Regions from separate parts of the Streptomyces mayteni genome, predicted to be linked through region 1. Evidence: riboswitches for the same ligand, from Rfam matches in the RefSeq annotation. Region 1 holds a riboswitch; the other holds the start of a gene.
The links. Region 1 has a riboswitch for cobalamin ahead of ACYVPE_RS14820 (energy-coupling factor ABC transporter permease). Riboswitches for the same ligand answer to the same signal wherever they lie in the genome.
Positions count from the first base shown of each region.

Region 2: linked by a shared signal. The riboswitch ahead of ACYVPE_RS20365 (ribonucleoside-diphosphate reductase subunit alpha) and the one ahead of ACYVPE_RS14820 (energy-coupling factor ABC transporter permease) in region 1 are both predicted to bind cobalamin.

Region 1 is NZ_BAAGPR010000026.1:54,700-59,870, reverse strand. Features, by position in the region: gene ACYVPE_RS14840 (energy-coupling factor ABC transporter ATP-binding protein) at 1-211, opposite strand, end outside; gene ACYVPE_RS14835 (hypothetical protein) at 217-270, opposite strand; gene cbiQ (cobalt ECF transporter T component CbiQ) at 271-1,020, opposite strand; gene ACYVPE_RS14825 (energy-coupling factor ABC transporter substrate-binding protein) at 1,027-1,356, opposite strand; gene ACYVPE_RS14820 (energy-coupling factor ABC transporter permease) at 1,353-2,042, opposite strand; cobalamin riboswitch at 2,073-2,257, opposite strand; gene ACYVPE_RS14815 (metallophosphoesterase) at 2,403-3,968, shown strand; gene ACYVPE_RS14810 (NAD(P)-dependent alcohol dehydrogenase) at 4,274-5,171, opposite strand, start outside.
Region 2 is NZ_BAAGPR010000045.1:19,360-24,530, reverse strand. Features, by position in the region: gene ACYVPE_RS20375 (GNAT family N-acetyltransferase) at 1-67, shown strand, start outside; gene ACYVPE_RS20370 (DUF2079 domain-containing protein) at 224-1,702, shown strand; cobalamin riboswitch at 1,912-2,039, shown strand; gene ACYVPE_RS20365 (ribonucleoside-diphosphate reductase subunit alpha) at 2,219-4,591, shown strand; gene ACYVPE_RS20360 (ribonucleotide-diphosphate reductase subunit beta) at 4,657-5,171, shown strand, end outside.

The DNA of each region.
Region 1 (5,171 bases):
GCAGCCTGGTCAGGCCCGCCCGGTCGTGGTCGACCGGCACGCCTGCCAGCGTCAACCGCCCGGCGCCCGGCCGCAGTCCGCCGCTGAGCAGCCGCATCAGCGTGGTCTTGCCGCTGCCGTTGCGGCCGAGCAGGGCCAGCGCCCGCCCCTCCCACACCGCGAAGTCCAGGTCGCGCAGCACCGTCGGCCCTTCCTCGTACGCGAAGGACACGCCGCTCAACGCCACCAGGGGCACCGAGAGCATCGGGGGCTCCGAGGGCATCGGGGCACTCACCGCCCCACCCCCACCAGCACTGCGGTGAGCGCCGCCACCGCGACCAGCAGCGCCGCGCTCGCCACCGTGAACGGCACGGAGACCCGCGCCTGTGGCACCAGGACCCGCAGCGTGCCGTCGTAGCCGCGCCCCGCCAGCCCGTCCTGGAGCCGCGCCGCCCGGGCGAAGGCCCGTACGAACGCTGTCGCCCCCAGGCCGGCGAGCGAACGCCACTCGGCGGCCCGCGACGCGTGCCCGAGCCGCGCCGCCTGCGCCTGCCTGACCCGGCGCACGGAGTCCAGCAGCAGGAAGCTCATCCGGTACGTCACCAGGGCGACGTCGACCACCGGCGCCGGCACCCCGGCCCGCACCAGCCGCGGCAGCAGGTCGGACATCGGGGTGGTGAAGGCGAACAGCAGCACGCCGAGCGAGGCGGCCGAGGTGCGCAGCAGCAGCTCGCCGGCGCGCACCGGTCCGCCCTCGGCGAGGCCAACGGGGCCGTCGGGCCCGCCGATCTCGAAGAGCAGCGTGACGGCCCCGGTGAGGCAGAAACCCAACGGAACCCGGTACGCCCGCCACAGCCGGCGCCACGGCACCCCCGCCGGGCCCAGCAGCAGTGCCAGCGCCGACACCAGCACCAGCGGCGCGCCGGGCCACGGCGGCAACGCGACGGCCAGCGCGGTGAGACCGAGCCCGAGCACGGCCTTCTCCACGGGATGGCGGCGGCGCCAGCGACTGCCGTGCGCCGCCGCGTCGATCGGCAGCACGGCGGCTCAGGCGCCTTCCGCGCCGGACTCGTCGGCCCGCGGCGCGACCTGCCGGCGCCCCCGGCGCACCCCGAAGTAGTAGCCGAGCACGCCGGCGCCGAGCGCCGCCTGCAGGGCGAAGAGCGCCGACTCGATCTCGCCGGACGGCGGCTGGTACAGCGGCGAGAACCACGGTTCGTAGTCCGGCTCGATCTCGGTGATCGCCGTCTCCGCCTCGCCGTCCGCGCCCGCGAACGGCTCCTCCTTGTGGTCGCCGAGCCCGAGGCCGAGCGGCAGCACGGCGAGCGCCACCACCACGAGCACCAGCAGCCCGTTGATCCGCGCGTTCCTGCTCATCGGGCCACCGCCCCGTGGGACTTCCCGGCCGCCAGCACGCCGAGCCTGGTCAGCTCGCCACCGCTCGACTGCGTCAGGAGCCGCATCACCAGCACCGTGAGCAGCCCCTCGCTCACCGCCAGCGGAATCTGGGTCACGGCGAAGATGGCGCCGAACTTGCCGAGCGCGCCCAGGAATCCGCCGCTCGGGTCGGGGAAGGCCAGCGCGAGCTGCGCGCTGGTGACGCAGTAGGTGGACAGATCGGCGACGAACGCGCCCGCGAAGACCGCGGCCATCAGCGGCAGTCCCGACCGCCGTGCCAGCCGGTACGCGGCGTATCCGGCCCAGGGGCCGACCACGGCCATCGAGAACACGTTGGCGCCGAGCGTGGTCAGGCCGCCGTGCGCGAGCAACAGCGCCTGGAAGAGCAGGGTGATGGTGCCGAGCACCGCCATCACCGGCGGCCGGAACAGGATGGCGCCGAGCCCCGTGCCGGTGGGATGCGAACAACTCCCGGTCACCGAGGGCAGCTTCAGCGCGGACAGGACGAACGTGAAGGCCCCGGAGGCGCCGAGGAGCAGGGTGCTCTCCGGATGCTCCCTGACCTCGCGGGTGAGTGACCGAACTCCGTGGACGACGAACGGCGCAGACGCGACGCCCCAGGCGACCGCGTGCGCTGGGGGCAGGAAACCCTCAGCTATGTGCATGGCCGGACAAACCCTCTCCAACACCTCGTGGATGGTTGACACGCCATGGCCGGTCTCCTGGCTGACGGGTACCACCGCCCGTGCTCCGCCTTCCCGGGGTCCGAGGACCCCAGTGGCTGCCCGTGAGGGCGAGAGCCGGACTTCCCGATCACAGTGGCGAGGGCCGCACCGGTATCACACCGGATTTCCCGAGCACCAAGGCGTGGCGACAGTAGTGGCCGGAGCGGGCCATGACAAGAGGACGGGGGCGGCCGAACCCGCGGATCGCTCCCCGCCCCCGTGGAGTTCAGGCCGCTGCCACCGCCGCGTCACCGGCGGCCAGCATCGTGCCCAATGCCTTCTCAGCCACCGGGAGTTCCCATGGGCACCACCCACGACGAGGCCGCCGGGCCTCGCAGACGTTCCCTCCTCCAGGCCGCCGTCGGCGGCTCCGCCGCGGCCGCCGCCGCGGGGGCGACCTCCCTCACGGGGCAGGCGGCCGCCGCCTCCGCCACCTCCGCCGGCACCGCAGCCGCAGCCGCCGCGCGATCCGGGGGCCGGTTCGACGGGGAAAGACCCCGCTTCGCGCTCGCCGTGCTGCCCGACACCCAGTACCTCTTCGACGCCGACAGTGCCGACCCCGACCCGATGCGCGCCACCTTCCGCTACCTGGTCGCGGAGCGCGCCGAGGCCAACATCGCCTTCATGACCCACCTGGGCGACGTCACGGAACACGGCACCGAGCACGAGATCGAGCTGGCCGCCGACACCTTCAGGGAACTGGACGGCAAGGTGCCCTACAGCGTCCTGGCCGGCAACCACGACGTGTCAGGCGCCGACGACCAGCGCGGCGACTCGGCCTACCTGCGCGCGTTCGGCCCGGACCGCTACGCCCGGATGTCGACCTTCGGCGGCGCGTCACCCGACGGTTACAACAGCTTCCACACGCTGCGCGCCGCCGGCCGCGACTGGCTGGTCCTGGCGCTGGACTGGCGGGTCTCCGACAGCGGTCTGCGGTGGGCGCGGGGGGTACTCGACGACCACCCGACCCTGCCGGCCGTGCTCACCACCCACGACCTCGCCTGGGCCGAGGACGACGGCGAGGCGCGGCTTTCGGACAACGGCCGGCGCCTGTGGGACGGGCTGATCCGCGGCAACGACCAGATCTTCCTCGCCCTCGGCGGCCACTACTGGCCGCCCGGCAGGACCGTCCTCACCAACGACGCGGGCAACGACGTCCACGTCCACATCACCAACTACCAGGACCGCTACTACGGCGGCGCGGCCATGATCCGGCTGTACGCCTTCGACCTGGCCAGGGGCGCCGTGGACGTGGAGACCTTCGCGCCCTGGTTCCTGACCCGCGACCCCGAGCGTCGCACCCCGCTCGAGGCGGAGAACGTGGAACTCACCGGGCCGGCCGACCGGTTCAGCCTGGAGATCGACTTCGCCCCCCGGTTCGCCGGCTTCTCGCCGATCCCGGCGCCCGAGCCCAGACCGGCCTCCGCCGTCCTGGTGCGCGGCACCGTCGCCTACTGGCGCTTCGACCAGGCCGGCCTCCCCGACGCCGACGCCGGCGCCGGCGGCGACGAAGGCGACGACGGCGCGCCGGTGGCCGACGGCCGGGTGGTACGAGACCTGTCGGGCCACGGCAACGACCTGACGGCCCGCCGGCTGCACACCAGCGGCGACGGGGCGCTGACCTGGTCGACCGAGCACCACCTCGGACAACCGGCCCACGCCAGCCTCCGGTTCGACGGCGGCCAGGGCCCGGACCGGGGCGCCGTCCTCAGCACCCGGTCGGACACCCCGCTCAACTCGACGAAGTTCACCATGTTCTCGCCAGGAAGCTTGGGCTTTCGCGGCAGGGAGGATGGCATCGCTGGTCCGGGTGGCGCGGAGCGCCGTCGTGTCGCTACGCTGTCGGGGCGGGACTGCGAGCGTTAAGGCACGAACCACACGCCGGTGGGCGCTAGGACCAGCCCAGTAAGGGACTTGGCTCGCCCATAGGCGGGTCGCGGCGACTCCCTCGCCCCCGGGGCGTGTGGCAGCGGGGCCCAGTCAATGGCCCCGGTACCTCCCTTCGGGGGTGGTACTGGACGCGGGGGACCACGCGGCAGCCAGTCGCGCTCTACTCGCAATCCCGGCCTTCCGGACCGAGTCGACAAGCTCGGTCCTTCAGGACCGAGAAGTTGACCGGCGGATACACCATCGAGACCTTCCTCACCCCGTACCACTGACCCCGCCCCTCCTCACCGCCCGGGCTCCCGGGGGCGGACCACCACCTTGAGGTGGGAGGGATCCGCCGCCGGCGCCCGGAGCGCCTCGGCCGCGCGGTCCAGCGGGAACCGGCCGGTGAGGAGGGTGGCCAGATCGACGCGTCCTGCGGCGGCCAGGGCGATCGCCGTCGGGAAGGCGTGGGCGTAGCGGAAGGCGGTGACCAGGTCGATCTCCCAGCGCTGGAGGTGGGCGAGCGGCAGGGAGTCGGCCGCCACCGGCGCCTGACCGACCAGGGTCGCCCGGCCCGCCGGCCGCAGCGCGCCGATGCCCTGGCGGAGCGCGGCCTGGTGGCCCGAGCACTCCAACAGGCGGTCCACGCCGGTGACCTCCAGCGGCTCCCTGGCGGTGTTGACCACCGAGGTGGCGCCGAGCGCGCGGGCCACCTCGAGCCGGGCGTCGGCGACGTCGGTGACGATCACCTCGGTCGCCCCCGCGGCCCTGGCCACCTGGGCGACGAGCAGGCCGATCGGCCCGGCGCCGGTGACCAGCACCCGCTGCCCGAACGCCACGCCGGCCCGGCGCACCGACCAGACGGCCACGGCCAACGGCTCGATCAGCGCCCCCAGTTCGAGGGGGATCGCGTCGGGCAGCGGGTGGACGGCGCGGGCCGGCACCACCAGGTGCTCGGCGAACGCGCCGTGCGTGGGCGGCGATCCGAGGCAGGTGCCGTCCGGGCACAGGTGGTAGCGGCCCGCGCGGCACTCGGCGCAGCCGCCGCAGCCCACCGCCGGCTCGACGGCGACCCGGGTGCCCACGGCGACGCCGGCGGCCCGGCCGCTCGCCACTACCACCCCGGACGCCTCGTGGCCGAGCACGGTCGGCCGGCGCAGCTCGTTCCGCCCGTTCCGGCCGTCGGTGAAGTAGTGCAGG
Region 2 (5,171 bases), on a different contig from region 1:
GCTCGGCGCGACGCTGTGCCGCCACCCTGACGGCGTCGCGGTGCACGCCACGTTGCCGCTGCGCTAGCGGCGCCACGCGCCCCCACGCCGCCCCACGCCACGATCGAGGGCGGGTCGGGAACCGTCGGGGCCGCTCGGACGTCATTCCTGCGGCGGGGTGGGGCTGGGCCCTCGTACCACGCCGCCCTCGCGCCCCGACCCTCGTGACCGCAGCGGTGTCCCGATGACCAGCACCACCTCGACGACCTCGACCTCGAACTCCAGCACGGAGAGCGGTGGCGGCGACCGCCAGGAGCCGGCCGCCGGCACCGGCACCGGCCTGCGCCCGGCGCGGTCCCGGTTCCGCCCGCCCTCGGACGGCGTGCTGCTGGCGCTCGGGTTCTTCGTCGTCTACGCGCTGCTGTCCGTCACCCGCTACCTGCGCTACGAGAACCGGTCCTGGGACCTCGGCATCTTCGAGCAGGCCATCAGCGCCTACGCCCGGCTCGAGGAGCCGGTCGCCGACCTCAAGGGTCCCGGGTTCCCGATACTGGGCGACCACTTCAGCCCGATCACCGCGCTGATCGCGCCGTTCTACCGGGTCTTCCCGACGCCCGTCACCCTCCTCGTCGTCCAGGCCGCGCTCTTCGCGCTCGCGGTGCTGCCGGTCACCCGCGGCGCCGCGTTCCTGCTCGGCCGGCCGGCCGGGGCGGCCGTGGGGGCGGCCTTCGGGCTCTCCTGGGGGATGCAACAGGCGGTCGACTTCGACTTCCACGAGATCTGCTTCGCCGTCCCGCTGATCGCGTTCTCGCTGGAGGCCGTGGTCCGCGAGCGCTGGCGCGCCGCGCTCTGCTGGGCGTTGCCGCTGCTGCTGGTCAAGGAGGACCTGGGGATGACGGTCGCCGTCATCGCTCTGGTGGTGGCGTGGCGGGCGCAGCAGGCCGGGCACGTCCGCGCGCCGCGCGCCGCGCTCGCGGTGGCCGGCCTCGCGGTGCTGGCCTGCGCCCTGGTGATTGCCGTGGTGATACCGGCCTTCAACGCCGGCGGCGACTACGACTACTGGGCCAAGGTGGACGAGGGCGGCGGCCCGCTCGACGCGCTGTTCACGGATGTCGACCAGAAGGTCCGCACCCTGCTGTGGATCCTGGTGCCCACCACGGGCCTGCTGGCCCTCCGCTCGCCGCTGCTGCTCGTCGTGGTGCCCACCATCGCCTGGCGGTTCGTCTCCCAGGAGCCGAACTACTGGGGCATCGACTTCCACTACAGCGCCGTGCTGATGCCCGTCACGGCGCTCGCGCTGGCCGACGCGATCGCCCGCTCGGGCGCCTCACGGCGCCCCTGGCTGCGCGGCTACGCCCGCCAGTTGCCGGCCGCCGCGCTGGCCGCCGCGCTGGCTCTCAGCGCCTACCAGCCGATCGCCACCCTCACCCACGCCGACACCTACCGGCCGGGCACCGCGGCCGAGGCCGGCGAGCGCGTGCTGGCCGCCGTCCCCGACGGGGCGGACGTCGCGGCCAACGTCCGGCCGATCTCCCATCTCACCCAGCGCTGCCGGGTGTTCTGGATCGGCGACACCGAGGGGTCGGCGCCCGAGTACATCGCCTACTACGATCCCGCGCGGGACGCGGCCGGCATGGTGGCGTACGCCCGACAGCTGTATCCGGAGGCGGCCTACCGGGTGACGGCGAGTGAGGCCGGATTCTGGGTGCTGCGCCGCGACTGACCCACCCGCACATTCGCTATCGCACACGAGCGAAGGTTCGGGGTTGACGTCGCGCCACCGCCGCGCGCCCTCGGGCGCCAGGTGAACGGCCGGGGCGCCCGTCGCCCGCCACGCGCCTCGGCATTCGCATGTTCGCTCCCCTCGCTCCGTCACCAAGGAGACACGGAACACAACATATAGGGGTGCGTGGTTGGGGCAGCACAAGATGTATGCTCGTCCTCGTTGTCGCCCAGGGGAATCCGGTGAGAGTCCGGAACTGTCCCGCAACGGTATGCGATAGCCGGATTCGTTCGGTTCATCGTGAAGTCCGACCACCTGGCGGCAGCCCTACAGACGTCCGGGCCTCGGGGACTGGGCCGACGGACGCAGCGCGCATGCCTTTGCCCTACCACACGCATGCTCGCGTGCGCCGTCGTGCCCGGCCCCGGGTGCTCACCGCGAGACGCCGCGCGCGACCCCGTCCCGTGCGGCGCCCCGCGATCGATTCGATCCGATTCGATTGAGGGAGAGCATCGAGTGACCATCGCACCCGTCGCACCCGCGGAGCCGGTTACCGCCGCGCAGCCCACCACGCTGTCGCTGACGCTTGCCGAGCTCACCGCCGACCTGTCCGCCACCGACCCCGCCCGGGTCGGGGCGGCCGTGGCGCGCGGCCGGCATGCCGGCTCCGACGAGGCCGAGTTGCGCTCGCTGGCCATCGAGGCCGCCGCCGGCCTGATCGCCGAGGAGCCCGAGTACTCGCGGCTCGCGGCCCGGCTCCTCACCCTCGCCATCCGCGAGGAGGCCGCCGGACAGGGCGCCGACTCGTTCTCCGCCTCCATCGCCGTGGGCCACCGCGAGGGCCTGATCGGCGACCGCACCGCCGGGTTCGTCCGCCGCCACGCCTCCCGGCTCGACGCGCTCGTCGAACACGCCGTCACGACCGGCGCCGACGACCGCTTCGAGTACTTCGGGCTGCGCACCGTCGAGTCCCGCTACCTGCTGCGCCACCCCACCACCCGCCGGGTGATCGAGACCCCGCAGCACTTCCTGCTGCGCGTCGCCTGCGGCCTGGCCGAGGACGAGTCGGAGCGGGCCCTGAAGGACGTGGCCGAGCTCTACCGGCTCACCAGCTCGCTCGCCTACCTGCCGTCCTCGCCCACCCTGTTCAACTCGGGCACCCGCCACCCGCAGATGTCGTCCTGCTACCTGCTGGACTCCCCCGCCGACGAGCTGGACTCCATCTACGAGCGCTACCACCAGATCGCCCGGCTCTCCAAGCACGCCGGCGGCATCGGCCTCTCGTACTCCCGCATCCGCGCCCGCGGTTCACTGATCCGCGGCACCAACGGCAAGTCCAACGGCATCGTGCCGTTCCTCCGCACCCTGGACTCCTCGGTGGCCGCGGTCAACCAGGGCGGCCGCCGCAAGGGCGCGGCCTGCGTCTACCTGGAGACGTGGCACGCGGACATCGAGGAGTTCCTCGAACTCCGCGACAACACGGGCGAGGAGGCGCGGCGCACCCACAACCTGAACATCGCGCACTGGATCCCCGACGAGTTCATGCGGCGCGTCGACTCCGACGGCGACTGGTCGCTGTTCTCGCCGGCCGACGTGCCCGAGCTCGTCGACCTGTGGGGCGACGAGTTCGACGCCGCCTACCGCCGCGCCGAGCAGGCCGGCCTGGCCCAGCGCACCATCCCGGCCCGCCAGCTCTACGCCCGGATGATGCGCACCCTGGCCCAGACCGGCAACGGCTGGATGACGTTCAAGGACGCCGCCAACCGCACCGCCAACCAGACCGCGCGGCCCGGCAGCATCGTGCACTCCTCGAACCTCTGCACCGAGATCCTGGAGGTCACGAACGACGGCGAGACGGCCGTCTGCAACCTGGGCTCCGTCAACCTGGCCGCCCACCTGGGCGACGACGGCGAGATGGACTGGGAGCGTCTTGACGCCACCGTGCGGACCGCCGTCACGTTCCTCGACCGGGTCATCGACCTGAACTTCTACCCGACCCCCCAGGCCGACGCCTCCAACTCCCGCTGGCGCCCGGTGGCGTTGGGCGTGATGGGCCTGCAGGACGTGTTCTTCAGGCTCCGGCTGCCGTTCGACTCCCCCGCCGCCCGCGAGCTGTCCACCAGGATCGCCGAGCGCATCATGCTCACGGCCTACGAGACCTCGGCCGACCTCGCCGAGCGGAACGGCCGGCACCGCGGCTGGGCCGAGACCCGCACCGCGGACGGCGTGCTGCACCCGGACCACTACCCGGAGGCCACCGCCACCTGGCCCGAGCGCTGGGCCGCGCTGCGCGAGCGCGTCGCCACGACGGGGATGCGGAACTCGCTGCTGCTCGCCATCGCGCCCACCGCCACCATCGCCTCGATCGCCGGCGTCTACGAGTGCATCGAGCCGCAGGTCTCCAACCTCTTCAAGCGGGAGACGCTGAGCGGCGAGTTCCTCCAGGTCAACTCGTACCTGATCGGCGAGCTCAAGCGGCTCGGGCTCTGGCACGACGCCACCCGCGAGGCGCTGCGCGAGGCCAACGGCTCGGTCGCCGAACTCCCCGGCCTGCCCGACGAGTTGAAGCAGCTGTACCGGACGGCCTGGGAGCTGCCGCAGCGTGCCCTGATCGACATGGCCGCGGCCCGCACCCCGTACCTCGACCAGAGCCAGTCGCTGAACCTGTTCATGGCGGCGCCCACCATCGGCAAGCTCAGCTCGATGTACGCCTACGCCTGGAAGAAGGGCCTCAAGACCACCTACTACCTGCGCTCGCGCCCGGCCACCCGGATCGCCCAGGCCGCCCGCGCCGCCGCGCCCGTCGCCGTCCCCGTCTCCGCTTCCGTCCCCGAACAGGCCGTCGCCTGCTCCCTGGAGAACCCCGAGTCCTGCGAGGCCTGCCAGTGACCACCACGCCCAAGACCACCGTCAAGAACCTGCTGGACCCGGGCTTCGAGCTGACGCTCCGCCCGATGCGCTACCCGGCGTTCTACGAGCGGTACCGGGACGCCATCAAGAACACCTGGACGGTCGAGGAGGTCGACCTCCACTCGGACGTGGCCGACCTGGCCAAGCTCTCGCCTGGCGAGCAGCACCTGATCGGCCGTCTTGTGGCGTTCTTCGCCACCGGCGACTCGATCGTCGCCAACAACCTGGTGCTCACGCTCTACAAGCACATCAACTCCCCCGAGGCCAGGCTCTACCTGTCGCGGCAGCTGTTCGAGGAGGCCGTGCACGTCCAGTTCTACCTGACGCTGCTGGACACCTACCTCCCCGACCCGGACGAGCGCACGGCGGCCTTCGCGGCGGTGGAGAACATCCCGTCGATCCGGGAGAAGGCGCAGTTCTGCTTCCGCTGGATCGACTCGGTCGACGACCTGTCGAGCCTCCAGACCCGCGAGGACCGTCGCCGGTTCCTGCTGAACCTGATCTGCTTCGCGGCCTGCATCGAGGGCCTGTTCTTCTACGGCGCCTTCGCCTACGTCTA